Regions from separate parts of the Neobacillus sp. PS2-9 genome, predicted to be linked through region 1. Evidence: predicted binding sites of a transcription regulator. Region 1 holds the regulator's gene; each other region holds the start of a gene.
What was found. The regulator Rex, encoded in region 1, represses fermentation and respiration genes when NADH is low (regulators of the CRP and FNR family bind a similar motif). The targets are predictions, from matches to a motif close to TTGTGAAATATTTCACAA.
Positions count from the first base shown of each region.

Region 2: the regulator Rex is predicted to act here: its motif matches at 1,302-1,319, upstream of RCG25_RS09530 (cytochrome c oxidase subunit 2A).
Region 3: the regulator Rex is predicted to act here: its motif matches at 1,699-1,716, upstream of RCG25_RS00610 (cytochrome C).
Region 4: the regulator Rex is predicted to act here: its motif matches at 2,087-2,104, upstream of RCG25_RS11390 (DUF438 domain-containing protein).

Region 1 covers NZ_CP133269.1:4,962,598-4,965,779, forward strand. Annotated here, with positions in the region: gene RCG25_RS24725 (polymer-forming cytoskeletal protein) at 1-32, opposite strand, end outside; gene RCG25_RS24730 (YhbD family protein) at 45-668, opposite strand; gene RCG25_RS24735 (redox-sensing transcriptional repressor Rex) at 798-1,451, opposite strand; gene moaC (cyclic pyranopterin monophosphate synthase MoaC) at 1,486-1,983, opposite strand; gene RCG25_RS24745 (ABC-F family ATP-binding cassette domain-containing protein) at 2,152-3,182, shown strand, end outside.
Region 2 covers NZ_CP133269.1:1,904,938-1,908,119, reverse strand. Annotated here, with positions in the region: gene RCG25_RS09540 (type III polyketide synthase) at 1-683, opposite strand, end outside; gene RCG25_RS09535 (hypothetical protein) at 888-1,013, opposite strand; gene RCG25_RS09530 (cytochrome c oxidase subunit 2A) at 1,552-1,701, shown strand; gene RCG25_RS09525 (cytochrome c oxidase subunit II) at 1,724-2,200, shown strand; gene RCG25_RS09520 (b(o/a)3-type cytochrome-c oxidase subunit 1) at 2,200-3,182, shown strand, end outside.
Region 3 covers NZ_CP133269.1:128,615-131,796, forward strand. Annotated here, with positions in the region: gene nosZ (Sec-dependent nitrous-oxide reductase) at 1-1,073, opposite strand, end outside; gene RCG25_RS00610 (cytochrome C) at 1,095-1,541, opposite strand; gene RCG25_RS00615 (Crp/Fnr family transcriptional regulator) at 1,782-2,525, shown strand.
Region 4 covers NZ_CP133269.1:2,257,534-2,260,715, reverse strand. Annotated here, with positions in the region: gene RCG25_RS11395 (BsuPI-related putative proteinase inhibitor) at 1-569, opposite strand, end outside; gene RCG25_RS11390 (DUF438 domain-containing protein) at 746-1,975, opposite strand; gene RCG25_RS11385 (HAD family hydrolase) at 2,175-2,966, opposite strand; gene RCG25_RS11380 (hypothetical protein) at 3,117-3,182, shown strand, end outside.

The DNA of each region.
Region 1 (3,182 bases):
ATGACTAAGTCTCCTCTTTCCTTCATATCCATGTATATTCTCCTTTATAATAATTTTGCTTTGATCTCTTCCATACACGACATCAGTGAGAGCTGCACAACCATTTTCGTCCCCAAATCCATATGCATCGCTTCTGCGTTAATGAGCAAGAGACACGATGACACCCCAAGTTTCCTTGTTATGACTAATTCACAGCTTTTTTGTTTGATTAAAGCAGCATGCTCCTTTAACACCTGAAGCAGCATCTTTCCTTCATCTTGATTAATCTCACCAGATTGCAGAAGCTTCTCAAGCACATATACTTCAAGCATCCTAGTAATCGTAAACGTAGGGCTTCCTTTTTCATTCTCAAGGTAAAAATTCATAACAGCAGATGAAACAATGTTACGTTTTACTAGCTCGTCTTTTCCTAGCTGCAAGTCAGAAATATTTGGTGAAAACATGTCTGCCAGTTCATCTAGTGATAAATTTTCTTTCATTGTTTGGATTTTATTGATTCTTTCTAGGATCTTCTCTTTTGGAAAAAAGGTCTCCTGCCCAGTAAAGGTTGATTTACGTATGAACCATTCTTCTGGAATAAGGTCCTTTCGCTTCCATCTATATAACTGTCCATAGGAAATTCTCGCAAATTCTAATAGGTCTTTTTTTGAGATTAACTCCTCACTCATGATAAAAACCCCTTTCTATTTATCAATGTAACATAACACTGTTACGCGTGTAAAGTTATAACTTACAAATTTTTGCAATAAAAACACCTCCTACGATTGAATCATCGTAAGAGGCCTTATTATCATGTTCTATTCCTCTACATCCACTGTTGGATAGTGCTTTAAAAAGTAAACCAATGATTGCAGTTCCACTGCCAGGTCAATATGGTGAACCCGAATCGACCCTGGTACATTTAACCGAGCAGGCGTAAAGTTTAGAATCCCTTTAACTTCCGCTTTTACCAGTCGGTCCGTTATCATTTGCGCAACAGGAGCTGGCACCGTTAAAATAGCCACCTGAATATCACTATTTTCTAATACCTTCTCCAAATCATCCATATGATGAACTGGAACTTCGCGAATCGTTGTACCCATTTTTTCCGGATCGACATCAAACGCGACCTCGATCTTCGTGTTGTTATTTTTTAAAAAGTTATAATTTAAAAAGGCAGTCCCCAAATTACCGACCCCAATTAACGCAACCTTTGTTAATTCATCCTGATCCAGCGTTTTCCGGAAAAAGGTTAACAAATAATTAACATTATAGCCATACCCCTTCTTACCTAATGCCCCAAAATAGGAAAAGTCACGGCGAATCGTTGCCGAGTCTACCTTTACCGCTTCACTTAACTCTGCAGATGAAACTCTTTGTTTGCCGGAAGTATGCAGGTTCTTTAAAAATCGATAATAGAGGGGCAGCCGTTTCGCTGTCGCCTGTGGTATTTTCATCGTTTCGTTACTCATATTCTCCCACACCCCATGAATGGTTTTTTAACTCTTATTTAACCTGTTCATTTCTTCTAAAATCACCGTTTTTACCGCCTGTTTTTTCCACTAAATAGGTTGGCCCAATAACCATCCCTTTATCGACTGCCTTGCACATATCATAAACGGTTAAAGCACAAGTAGATGCAGCTGTGAGCGCTTCCATTTCCACACCTGTATTCCCCTTTGTTTTCACCGCTGCCTCAATATGTAATTGAAAGTTCCCTGTTTGCTCCTCTTCCCATGCAAAAGAAATATTCACACCTGTCAGTGGGATGGGATGACACATAGGAATAATATCCCATGTTTTTTTTGCCGCCATCACGGCTGCAACTTGGGCAACAGCTAGTACATCGCCCTTCTTCATCTCATGATGGGTTATTTTGTAAAAAATCTCTTTACTTACAGTTATGCTAGAATGAGCAAGAGCAGTACGTGCTGTCTCAGGCTTATCGCTGACATCTACCATCTTTGCTCTGCCTTCTTCATTAAAATGCGTAAATTCGGCCATATAAAAAATCCTCCTACCAAAAAATAATACACTATTTTTCCTTTTATGTGTGTGAAACTTTGAACGAATCACTAGATTTTTTAAAAGAACAGCACCTAGAAGAGTCCGAGTTATTGCTGTCATTCCGCTTATACGGTACACTAGTCCTAAGTAATAGAGGTGAATAAAATGATTTTATTGCAAGTAAATCAATTACAAAAATATTATGGTGCTGACCTTATTTTATCGAATATAAAGCTAGAATTACAAACGAGAGACCGTGTGGCCCTAGTTGGCCGTAATGGTGCCGGAAAATCGACCTTATTAAAGATTATTGCCGGACATTTGTCTCATGATGGCGGCGAAATCATCAAACCAAAAGAAGTAACCATTGGGTACTTAGCTCAAAACACAGGATTAGAATCCAAATTGACCATTTGGGACGAAATGTTAACCGTATTTGAACCCCTTCAAATCATGGAAAAATCGCTCCGCAAACTGGAAGAGCAAATGGCCGAGCCTTCTGTGTTTGAAGACCCAAGCAAGTACGAACGGGTGCTGAAAGAATATGATACCCTCCAGGTACAATTCAAGGAACAGGGCGGATACCAGTTTGAAGCTGACATTCGCTCGGTTCTACACGGTTTAAATTTCCAGGATCATTCTCTCATGATTGCTAGTTTAAGCGGTGGTCAAAAAACCCGCCTTGCTTTGGGGAAATTACTGCTAACAAAACCTGATATTTTAATATTGGACGAGCCTACCAACCATCTGGATATTGATACCCTTTCATGGCTGGAGCAATATTTGCAGGGGTATGATGGCGCGATCTTAATCGTCTCTCATGACCGCTACTTCTTAGATAAAGTCGTGAATCAGGTCTATGAAGTATCCCGCAAGCAAATCCAACGTTTTCCGGGTAACTATAGTTCTTACCTTGAACAAAAAGCGGCCAATTATGAGCGCAATTTGAAGGTTTATGAAAAACAACAGCAAGAGGTCGCTAATTTACAGGATTTTATCCAACGGAATCTAGCGAGAGCGTCCACCACCAAACAAGCGCAAAGCCGCCGGAAAAAGCTTGAGAAAATGGACATAATGGACCGACCTCTTGGTGATGAAAAGTCTGCCACTTTCGCTTTTGAAATTGAAAGACAAACCGGGAATGATGTATTAACTGTCGATTCTCTTGCTGTGGGCTACAGTGGTGAGAAGGTATC
Region 2 (3,182 bases), 2.1 Mb from region 1:
GTAGATTTTGTCCCGATAATCGATGGGTATGCTGCTTTTTTTCTATAACTCTTTGTATTCGAAGAGTCGCCACAAACCAATGCACAGGCAATCCCATCTGCAAATAGTGAGACCCCTATTAAATTACTCTTTGACAGATCATTACGTTGAAAGGTTAGACTGCATAGTTCAATTGAAAGAACAAGCACCTTTGCTTCAGGAAATGCCAAGCAATACTCAAATGCTCTTGATAATCCCGCAGCCCCACCGGCGCATCCAAGCCCCCAAATTGGTATCCGTTTCGTGTGTGGACTAAAAGGGAGTTGATTCATGATTCTCGCATCAATACTTGGAGTTGCCACACCTGTAGTTGAAATAAAAAAAATCGCATCAATTTCTTCATAAGGCAGGGGATTTTCAAGAAAAATAGTATTATTTAAGCATTTGGTAATCGCCTCACTACCAAGTGTTACAGCAGCCTCTATGTAAGCATTATTTTTCTCCTCAAACGTATGGTTATCTTTAAACCAATCTAACCCTTTCACAAAATGCCTTTTTTCAATTTGTCCATTTTGAAAGGCTTTTAAGAGTCTTTCAATATCCTTAAATGAGTCTGCAAAAAGATCACGTGCAAACTCTACTGCTTGATTTTGATTAATTTCATATGGGGGTATTACTTCTGAAACAGAAAGAATAGCGGGCATCATACATTCTCCTTCATCCTATGTACGGGTATTTTTTCCAGTAATCAGGAGAATTATTCGAATGATTATTTCACTACATGGGCAAAAAAAAAGCCTCCCTACGACAGGGAAGCAAACGTTTTGAAGGTTGTTGTTGTTGTGCTCTTAAATTATATCGCGATTTTAAATTTCCTTCATTACATAATCTTTACCAATTTTCGTGGCTTATTGTTTTTCTGGTTGAGCTTGAACCTCAATCTTTATTTTTTTATTTGCCATTAATCCGCAAACTTTACACTCTTGTTCTGCGTTATATAATAATCGACATTGTTCACAATAATATTTTTCCATAGAAGACCCTCGCTTCCTTATTAAACTAGGCTCTGTTAACTTGTCTGTTGATTTCCGCTCCAGGCTCGAGCGGTTCGTGGGCGTTTCGGCGAGCCTCCTCGGAGAAACGCGCCTGCGGGGTCTCCCCTGAACCGTACTCCCACAGGAGTCTTCGAGCCTTCCGCTCCAATCAACAGGTTTTAAAAAGCAACAATGTTCTTTAACACAGCCTTAAACTAAGTCATTATGATTTATCTTATTTTTTCTATTTCAGGAATGTGACTTGGTTTCTAAAACATGGATTTTTGCTTGTGAAACTTTAATCAATTACTTTTATCACAGGTAAAGTGTGATGGTTCACATTTATGTCACATTTACCCCAAGGTTAATGTGACATAAATCACTGTTATATCAGGTTTTTAACATTAACATTGTAGTTACCTAAGGAATGAACAATTTGTGAACTTCCAAATTTTATAGTTTAATTTCACAATTGTTTTGTATTATGAAAGAGAACTTATTATTTAATCTTTACTTTTCTTGAAGGGAGTGCAAGGGGATGGCAAAAACAGAATTAAAAACAAAACAAAAAACCGAGATCGAAGACAGCTCTTCTCTCAAAGGAACATTAGCGTCCGTTTTCTTTTTGGGATTTTTCATTGTTGTCACTTGGGTAGGCGTCTATTACCTATTTGTAGAACGTTTTTAATGATTGAAGGGGGAAAAAGATAATGCATATGCATAAATTTGAAAAAATATGGCTCGCATTTGGAATAGGTGCCCTTGTAGTATTTTTGGTCACCATTGGCGTTAGTGCTTTTTATCTAGGTAACAAACCACCTAGTTGTTTAACTACTATTAATCCTGAGAAGGTCAATCAAACAAAACCATTTACAGAGCCAGGCCTTCACAAAGTTGAAGGGAAAGAATGGGACTATGAATTAGTGTATGTGGCTTCAGCCTTCTCATTTAATCCTGTGCAAGTAAAAGTACCACTAGGTGCGAAAGTAAGGGTCATTGCAACAACAACAGATGTTGTTCATGGATTCGAAGTAGCTGGAACTAATATTAATATGATGCTTGAACCTGGTTATGTCAGTGAATATACGACAACCTTTGACAAGGCTGGCGAATATCTAATTGTATGTAATGAATATTGTGGTGCTGGACACCATCTAATGAGTTCAAAGATTGAGGTGGTAAAATAATGGTTAACAATACAGCTGTAAAAGTAAAAGTTGACCCACGTGATGCAAAGCTTTCGATGGCACACTTTTTTGTCGCCTTCTCCGCTCTTGCTCTTGGTGGTTTAATGGGACTTCTCCAAACCCTCGTTCGTTCTGGTAAATGGGAACTTCCTTGGGGAATCGATTATTATCAAGTTTTAACTGTCCACGGAGTATTAATGGGACTTGTTTTAACCACTTTCTTTATTATGGGATTTCAATATGCTGCGGTAAGCAGAACAACTGGCGGACATTCCCCAGCAGCAAGACGTACCGGCTGGATTGGCTTTTGGGTCATGTTAATCGGTACATTAATGGCTGCAACAATGGTTTTGCTTAAAGAAGCATCTGTTCTTTATACGTTCTATGCTCCACTAAAAGCACACTGGATTTTTTATTTGGGCTTAACCTTTGTAGTTGTCGGAAGCTGGATTGATGGTTCTGCTCAGATTCTGACCTATGCAAAATGGCGTAAGAATAATCCAGGACAGCCAAGTCCGTTATTAAGCTTTATGGCTGTAGTGAATACTGTTCTTTGGATCGTTGCTACATTAGGTGTTGCTGCAACCGTTTTATTCCAATTACTGCCTTGGTCACTTGGCTTAGTGGATACTGTTGATGTTTTAGTCAGCCGTACATTGTTCTGGTATTTTGGTCACCCATTAGTTTATTTCTGGTTATTACCCGCTTATATGTGTTGGTATGCCATCATCCCAAAAATTATCGGTGGGAAAATTTTCTCCGATTCCTTAGCTCGTTTATCTTTTATTTTGTTCTTGCTTTTCTCTATACCGGTAGGATTTCACCACCAATTAACCGAACCTGGAATTGATCCAGCATGGAAATTCTTACAAGTAATTTTAACATTCATGGTTATTATCCCATCATTAATGACTGCTTTCTCTTTATTTGCAACCTTTGAGAGATATGGCCGTTCAAAAGGCGCAACTGGTCTTTTTGGCTG
Region 3 (3,182 bases), 360 kb from region 1:
TTAAGGATAGGAATTCCGTTTCTTTCACCAGCAAAGTCCTTATTTTCAACCGCTTTAAATGCTTTTTCAAAAGAGAAAACTGTCATTGCAGGTGCAAGTTTTCCTGAAGCAATGAAGTATTTTCCATCAGGAGTAACGTCCACACCGTGTGGTGATTTCGCAACAGGAACTAAATAAATTCCGCCCTTTTGCTTTTCAGGGAAGATCATCTTTTGGCCATCAACCTCTTCGTACTTACCTTCTTTGACCATCTTCTCAAGCTCTTTCCAATTGAACAGAACGATATAGTCACGGTCTGCCTGTGATGCATTAATTTCCATTGTTGTTGTTGATTCTTCCGTATTATACGTTGTCATAACTGCCCAATCAGCAGAGCCTTTTTTCCCTGCATCGGAAAGGTCATAGGACCAAGGTGGAAGAGCCACCTGATAACCAATGTTTAACTTTACATTTTTCTCGTCAAACGTGACGGCAGACATGACACCGCGATATTTTGCACTGTAATCATCAAGTGATTCATACTTCTGCCCAAGCGGCACTGCGAAACGAGTAGGTAAGAACATATACTCTGTGTTTTCGGTAACGAATGCTGCACAGTGAGGGCCAGCTGTATTTGGAACCTTAATAATGTCTTTTGTTGTGAATGTTTTTAAATCGACAACTGCTGCTCGGCTATTACCTACGTCGGTTGCAAACATCCATTTACCATCATAGTCACCCTTTGTTTCTGAGAAGGCTGGGTGATGAAGGTCTCCCCAAGTGTAACCGCCCATTAATTTTTTTGAATGCTCATCGAAACCATAACCTGTTGCAGAATCTTGTGAGAAAACGGGAATGGTTCTTATTTTACGCATGGAGGGAACACCGTAAATAAACATTTGTCCAGAGTGACCTCCAGAGGCAAAAAGATAATAATCATCTTTTTCACCAAATGGAACATATACCTTTTCAGCGTTGCTTTTGGTGCTAGATGCAGCTTCTGTGTTTGTTTTCGTTGAAAAATCAGCAAACGATATCGTAGCTGCTACAAACCCTGCGAGTAATCCCGACGCGATCGGAATCCATTTTTTCATATAATTACACCACCTTTTTCATTATTTTGCTTCTGATGCTTGCTTAAGAAGATCTAAAACCTGCTTCCGCTCGTCATCTGTTAATGGGTTTTTGCTGATAACACCAGACATAACAGCTGATGTTGGTTGTTTCAAGAATTCTTCAATGGGCTTGCCGTGCTTACCTTCAACGTTGACAAATGCCTGTGAAAGGTCTGGGCCTACTGCACCAGCTTTAATATTTAAGGATTCCACACTGTGGCAAGCAAGACATCCCTTTTTGCTAAGGATATTGTCTTCGCTAACAGATGCACTGCTTGTTTCTTTAGCAGCGGTACTTTCTTCTTTGGTTTCGGTTGTGGCCTTTGTTTCTGTTTGGGCTGTTTGTGATGGCTGTTCAGAAGCGCCCATAATGACGCCGAAAACAAGGTAGCCAAGACCAAAGCCGAGTACGGCGCTTATGACGAAGCTTAAAATTGCCTTATTCATTCTGTCCCCTCCTTTTTTATCAAATGAACACCTTCATCCTAAAGGGATTGCAACCGGAAAATTGTGATGTACAGCACAGTTTTATTTTTGTTTATGAACGTTTTGTGAATGGGATAGTAAAGTCCTGTTTTGTTGCTGTTTTAAAAAAATGAACGTTTTGTGAATCTCATCACTACATCTTGGTTGGAACTTACTTACAATGAATGGTAGAAATGAGTGAATGAAGAGGTGGTGGGGAAAGTGAGAGAGTCTGAGTGTTTAAAGGATCTACATTTATCGGTTTATCAAGAGGGGAAGCATATCGATCTACTGCGGAAAATTGTCATCTTTAAGGATTTATCGCCTAAATCTCTGCAAGTCATTGAAAAACGGATTCAGACTTTTACCTTTAAAAAAGGGACCAGGATTATTTCAGAGGATGAGATTGCGAGAGGGGTTTATTTTGTCCGTTTGGGCGCGGTGAAGCTGACAAAGCAGGATGAGAACGGCAATGAAATCATCGTATGTGTGAAGCAAAAAGGGGATGTGTTTGCTGAGGCGGGTTTGTTTACGCAAAAAACAGCTAAGTATCCGGCAACAGCCACGATGCTGCAGGACGGAGAGATTCTGTTCTTGGATAAACTGGAATTAGAGAGGGATTTATATAATGAACCTGAGCTTGCGATGCAAATGATTCGCTATATGAGTGATAGTTTAAGGGAGATGACGTCTCAGCTAAGAGATGTTGCCTTGTTGGATGTGTATGCAAAAACGGTGAAGACTCTTGAACGGCTGGGTGAGAAGTTTAACACAGAGAGAGGCAGATGGGATATTGAGATTCCTTTGACGGTTCAGGAGTTTGCGACGGTGGTGGGGACAACTCGGGAAAGCGTCAGCCGCGTGTTTTCGAAGTTGAAGAAAGAAGGATTAATTGACTTAAAGTCTAGAAAAATTGTTATTTTGGATTGGTGCGGTCTTTGTACGCTGCTGCATCGGGAGTATTAGAATAGAAAAAGGTGTAGAAGCTGGTCTACGAGACCGAACAGGGAAGAAAAAAGAGGAATGGGTAACGTAGAAGAGGTCTACGTGACCAATTAAGGGAAGAAAAAGAGGAGCGTGTAACGTAGAGGTGGTTTACGTTACCGAACAGGGTAAGAAAAAGGGGAAAGGGTAACGTAGAACGCCTCTACGAGACCGTTTGCCATTTTTTCCTGTGGCAAAGGTCGCATAGATCACCTCTACGAGACCGTTTGCCATTTTTTCCAGTGACACCGGTCGCATAGAACGCCTCTACGAGACCTTTTACCATTTTTTCCTGTGGCAAAGGTCACATAGAACACCTCTACGAGACCGTTTGCCATTTTTTCCAGTGACACCGGTCGCATAGAACGCCTCTACGAGACCTTTTACCATTTTTTCGAGAGGCAAAGGTTGCATAGAACACCTCTACGAGACCGTTTGCCATTTTTTCCAGTGACACCGGTCGCATAGAGCGCCACTACGAGACCGTTTGCCACTTTTTCGAGAGGTAACGGTCGCATAGAGCGCCTCTACGAGACCGTTTGCTATTTTTTCCAGTGACACCGGTCGCATAGAGCTCCACTACGAGACCGTTTGCTTTTTTCCCTGTGGCAACAGTGAAGATGTAGAAACAGTCTTCGT
Region 4 (3,182 bases), 2.5 Mb from region 1:
TGAAAGGCGGTTTTATTTCCATCAACGTTTACTTCTATTGTATGTGGATCCATTTGACCTACATACTGACCCGAACCATTCGTATATAAAGAATTCTTTACTATAAACTCTGCCTCAGTCTTTCCCTTTTCCTCTTTTGAATTCAGAAAAACTTCCAATTTATATTGACCATTTGGAAGATCAGATATAGTAAATTTTTGTTTCACTTCTTTATTATTATCTAATGAAATTTCTAGGGTAGCTTGTGTTGCAGAAACTTCATCTGAGTATTGTTTAACTTTTTTTCCATTCTGATCGTATACAATAAAGTCAGCCTTTAAACCATTAGTAAAGGTTAGTGTCTGTTTTTTGCCAGATATATTTTTAACTGCATATTTGACTGTCATGTCATGTGTATCCTCTTTTATTTCAAGTGAAGGAATAAATTTTGCTGTCACTTTTTCTTTCTTTTGATTTTCCGTTTTGGTTCTATCATTGGTACCATTCGTTTTTGTACTTGTGCCACAACCTGTTAAAAGTCCAAATAGTAAAGCGGTGCTTATGACAAAATATATTTTTTTGTTTGCCATTTTCATATCCCCTTATTTAACATGTTTTTTGTTATCAGCACTATAGTCGCTAAAAACAGGAATAAAGTTACACTTCAAGTGAGAATTGTATTTTTCACCAAAATAACATATTAAAAGGTAAAAAGTCCCATCATTAGCTGATGAGACCTTTTTTACCTTTCATAATTTATTGCTTTTTAGGAGAGAATTCTCTTTTCACCTTCAATAGCTTTTATCGGATCAATATTCTGTGTAAATTCTAGTGTACCAATATAGTTTCCTTTCTCATCCCGAACAGCAAAATAACGAATATATACATATTTATCTCGGAACTTAATCCAAAAATCCTCACTGTCTTTTTTCCCAGCTTTAAAATCTGCCAATAATTCTTCTACTACATGAACGCTCCGTGGCGGATGGCAATTCTGAACCGTACGTCCAATAACTGCTTTTGTACGGGCGAAAATTCTTTCTTTTCCGTGGGAAAAATAACGAACTACATCCTCATGATCAATAAAAGTAATATCAACCGGTAGGTGGTTTAATAGCAGTTCTAATTGCTTTAAAGATAAAAATCCAGTTTCCATCTTTATATATCCTTCGGTTATAGCATTCTCAGCTAAAGCTTTTCTCTCTGGCTTCCATTCTTCCTCAGGGCCTGATAAACAGAATCCAATCTCATCACTTTCATGAGCAATTTTTATCCACTCATCCTCAGATAAATTTTTCAAAGCCATTGGAAAAAGGATGTTTTCTTCTTTGTATATCATTCCAGATACTTCCTGAATGACAAAATCCAGGACCCCAAGGACCTCCTGCCTTTCACCTTGATAGCTGGCTAATTTTTGTTTTGCTTCTTTTATAGCATCGCGAATAAAGTCATCAATTCTCCACATATTGGTAGTTGGCCCAAAGATTCCGTACTTTTCTAAATAAGGAAATAGTAAGTTCTCTTTACGACTGTAGTGTTTATCAATGTCAAGTAAGAGATTAATATCCTGCAGAAGATGGAAAATATTTTCGGAAGAGTCGTCTTTCGCAAACTCATCCACATGGACCTGTACCTGTTGTTGAAGCAGCTTTTCAATTTCTCTATTTTCCAGTTTAAACGTATGAACCGGATGCCCTGGTGCACCCTCTGGCTTTTCCAAATTTTTTTCCCTTTCTATTGATCCTTGAAAAATGACACTATGTTCCTGATAGATACGCTGTAACTCATCTTTCGGAATACTTCCGTCCTCTGAAAACTCATGCTGGAGCTGTGTGATTTCATCCACTGTAATTTTCCCAATCAATGCATCAAAATGAGCTTTTACTTCATCTAAATTTCTTCCGTTATGAAGATCTTGGAAGATGCCTTTTAATATGGTAAGACGGTCTGTATTTTTAGTCATTAGTTGTTCACGATTATTAATAATTTCACTCATTTTAGGACTCTCCTTCACTGTTGCTAAATACTTTTGATAAAGTTATCTCATTACTAACTTACCATTAAGAAAATTAGCTGATAGTGATTAACATCATTAATATAGTTATAAATGTGAAAACTTTAAGAACATGTTATGTGATTATCCTAATAAAAAGACACTGCCCACATGTATGGCAGTGTCCTCTTATAAATTATTTTTAGTTTCTATTTAATTTTTCTAATATAGGATAAAGGTCTTCCAAATGTTTAATTTCAAATGTGGGAATGACTTCATTTCGTTGTTTATCATGACGGTTAATCCACACAGTTTTTATTCCAGCTCTGTTTGCGCCAAGTACATCGGTCATAAGGTTATCACCAACCATTATAACTTCGTCCTTTTTCAAAGACATACGTGATAAGGCATGCTCGAATATCGAAGGATCTGGCTTTCCTCGACCAAAATCACCAGAAATAACAATATGATCAAAATATGGAACCAATTCAGGTGTAATGGATAGTTTCGTATTTTGAAGATCAGGAGATCCATTTGTTAATAGAAGAAGTTGATAGTTTCCTTTTAAGCCATCTAGAATCTTAAACGTTTCATCATAGACAAATGGATAGTTTCGCCGCTCCTGGGGAAACCGCTCTGCTAACTCCATTCCAAATTCAGGGTCATCAATACCCATTGCTGATAATCCTGATGTCCAAGCATCTTTTCGATAGGTGGGTACAATTTCTTTCATTTTCTTAAACTCTTCCGTATCATCTAAAAAATCCCCCCATAATCCTTCAAAAGGATTAATCCCAATCATTTGTGTAAACGCAAACGTTTCATAGGAAGAATATAAGTTTCTAGCTGCATCACGAACAGCTTCCTCAAGTTGATCTGCAGAAAGGCCGTACCTCACCTCTGCTAATCTACATGTTGCTGCAAAGGCTTCTTTTACACTTTTTTGGTCCCACAGTAGCGTATCATCTAAATCAAAAAAAATGGCTTTTATCATTTTTGTCCTCACTTCGATTAATGATTTTTTATTAGTTTATCATTAAATCCCTCGTACATGAAGACTTAAGTTTCTGACAATTAACGTATAAAGAGGTATGAAACTCCTTCTATCCTCATATCTTTTTAAGATGGGAAAGGAGGATACAATATGGTCAGCATTGAAGTTAATAAGAAAATCGAGAGTATCACACATCCGAAAGTACGTAATATTGTA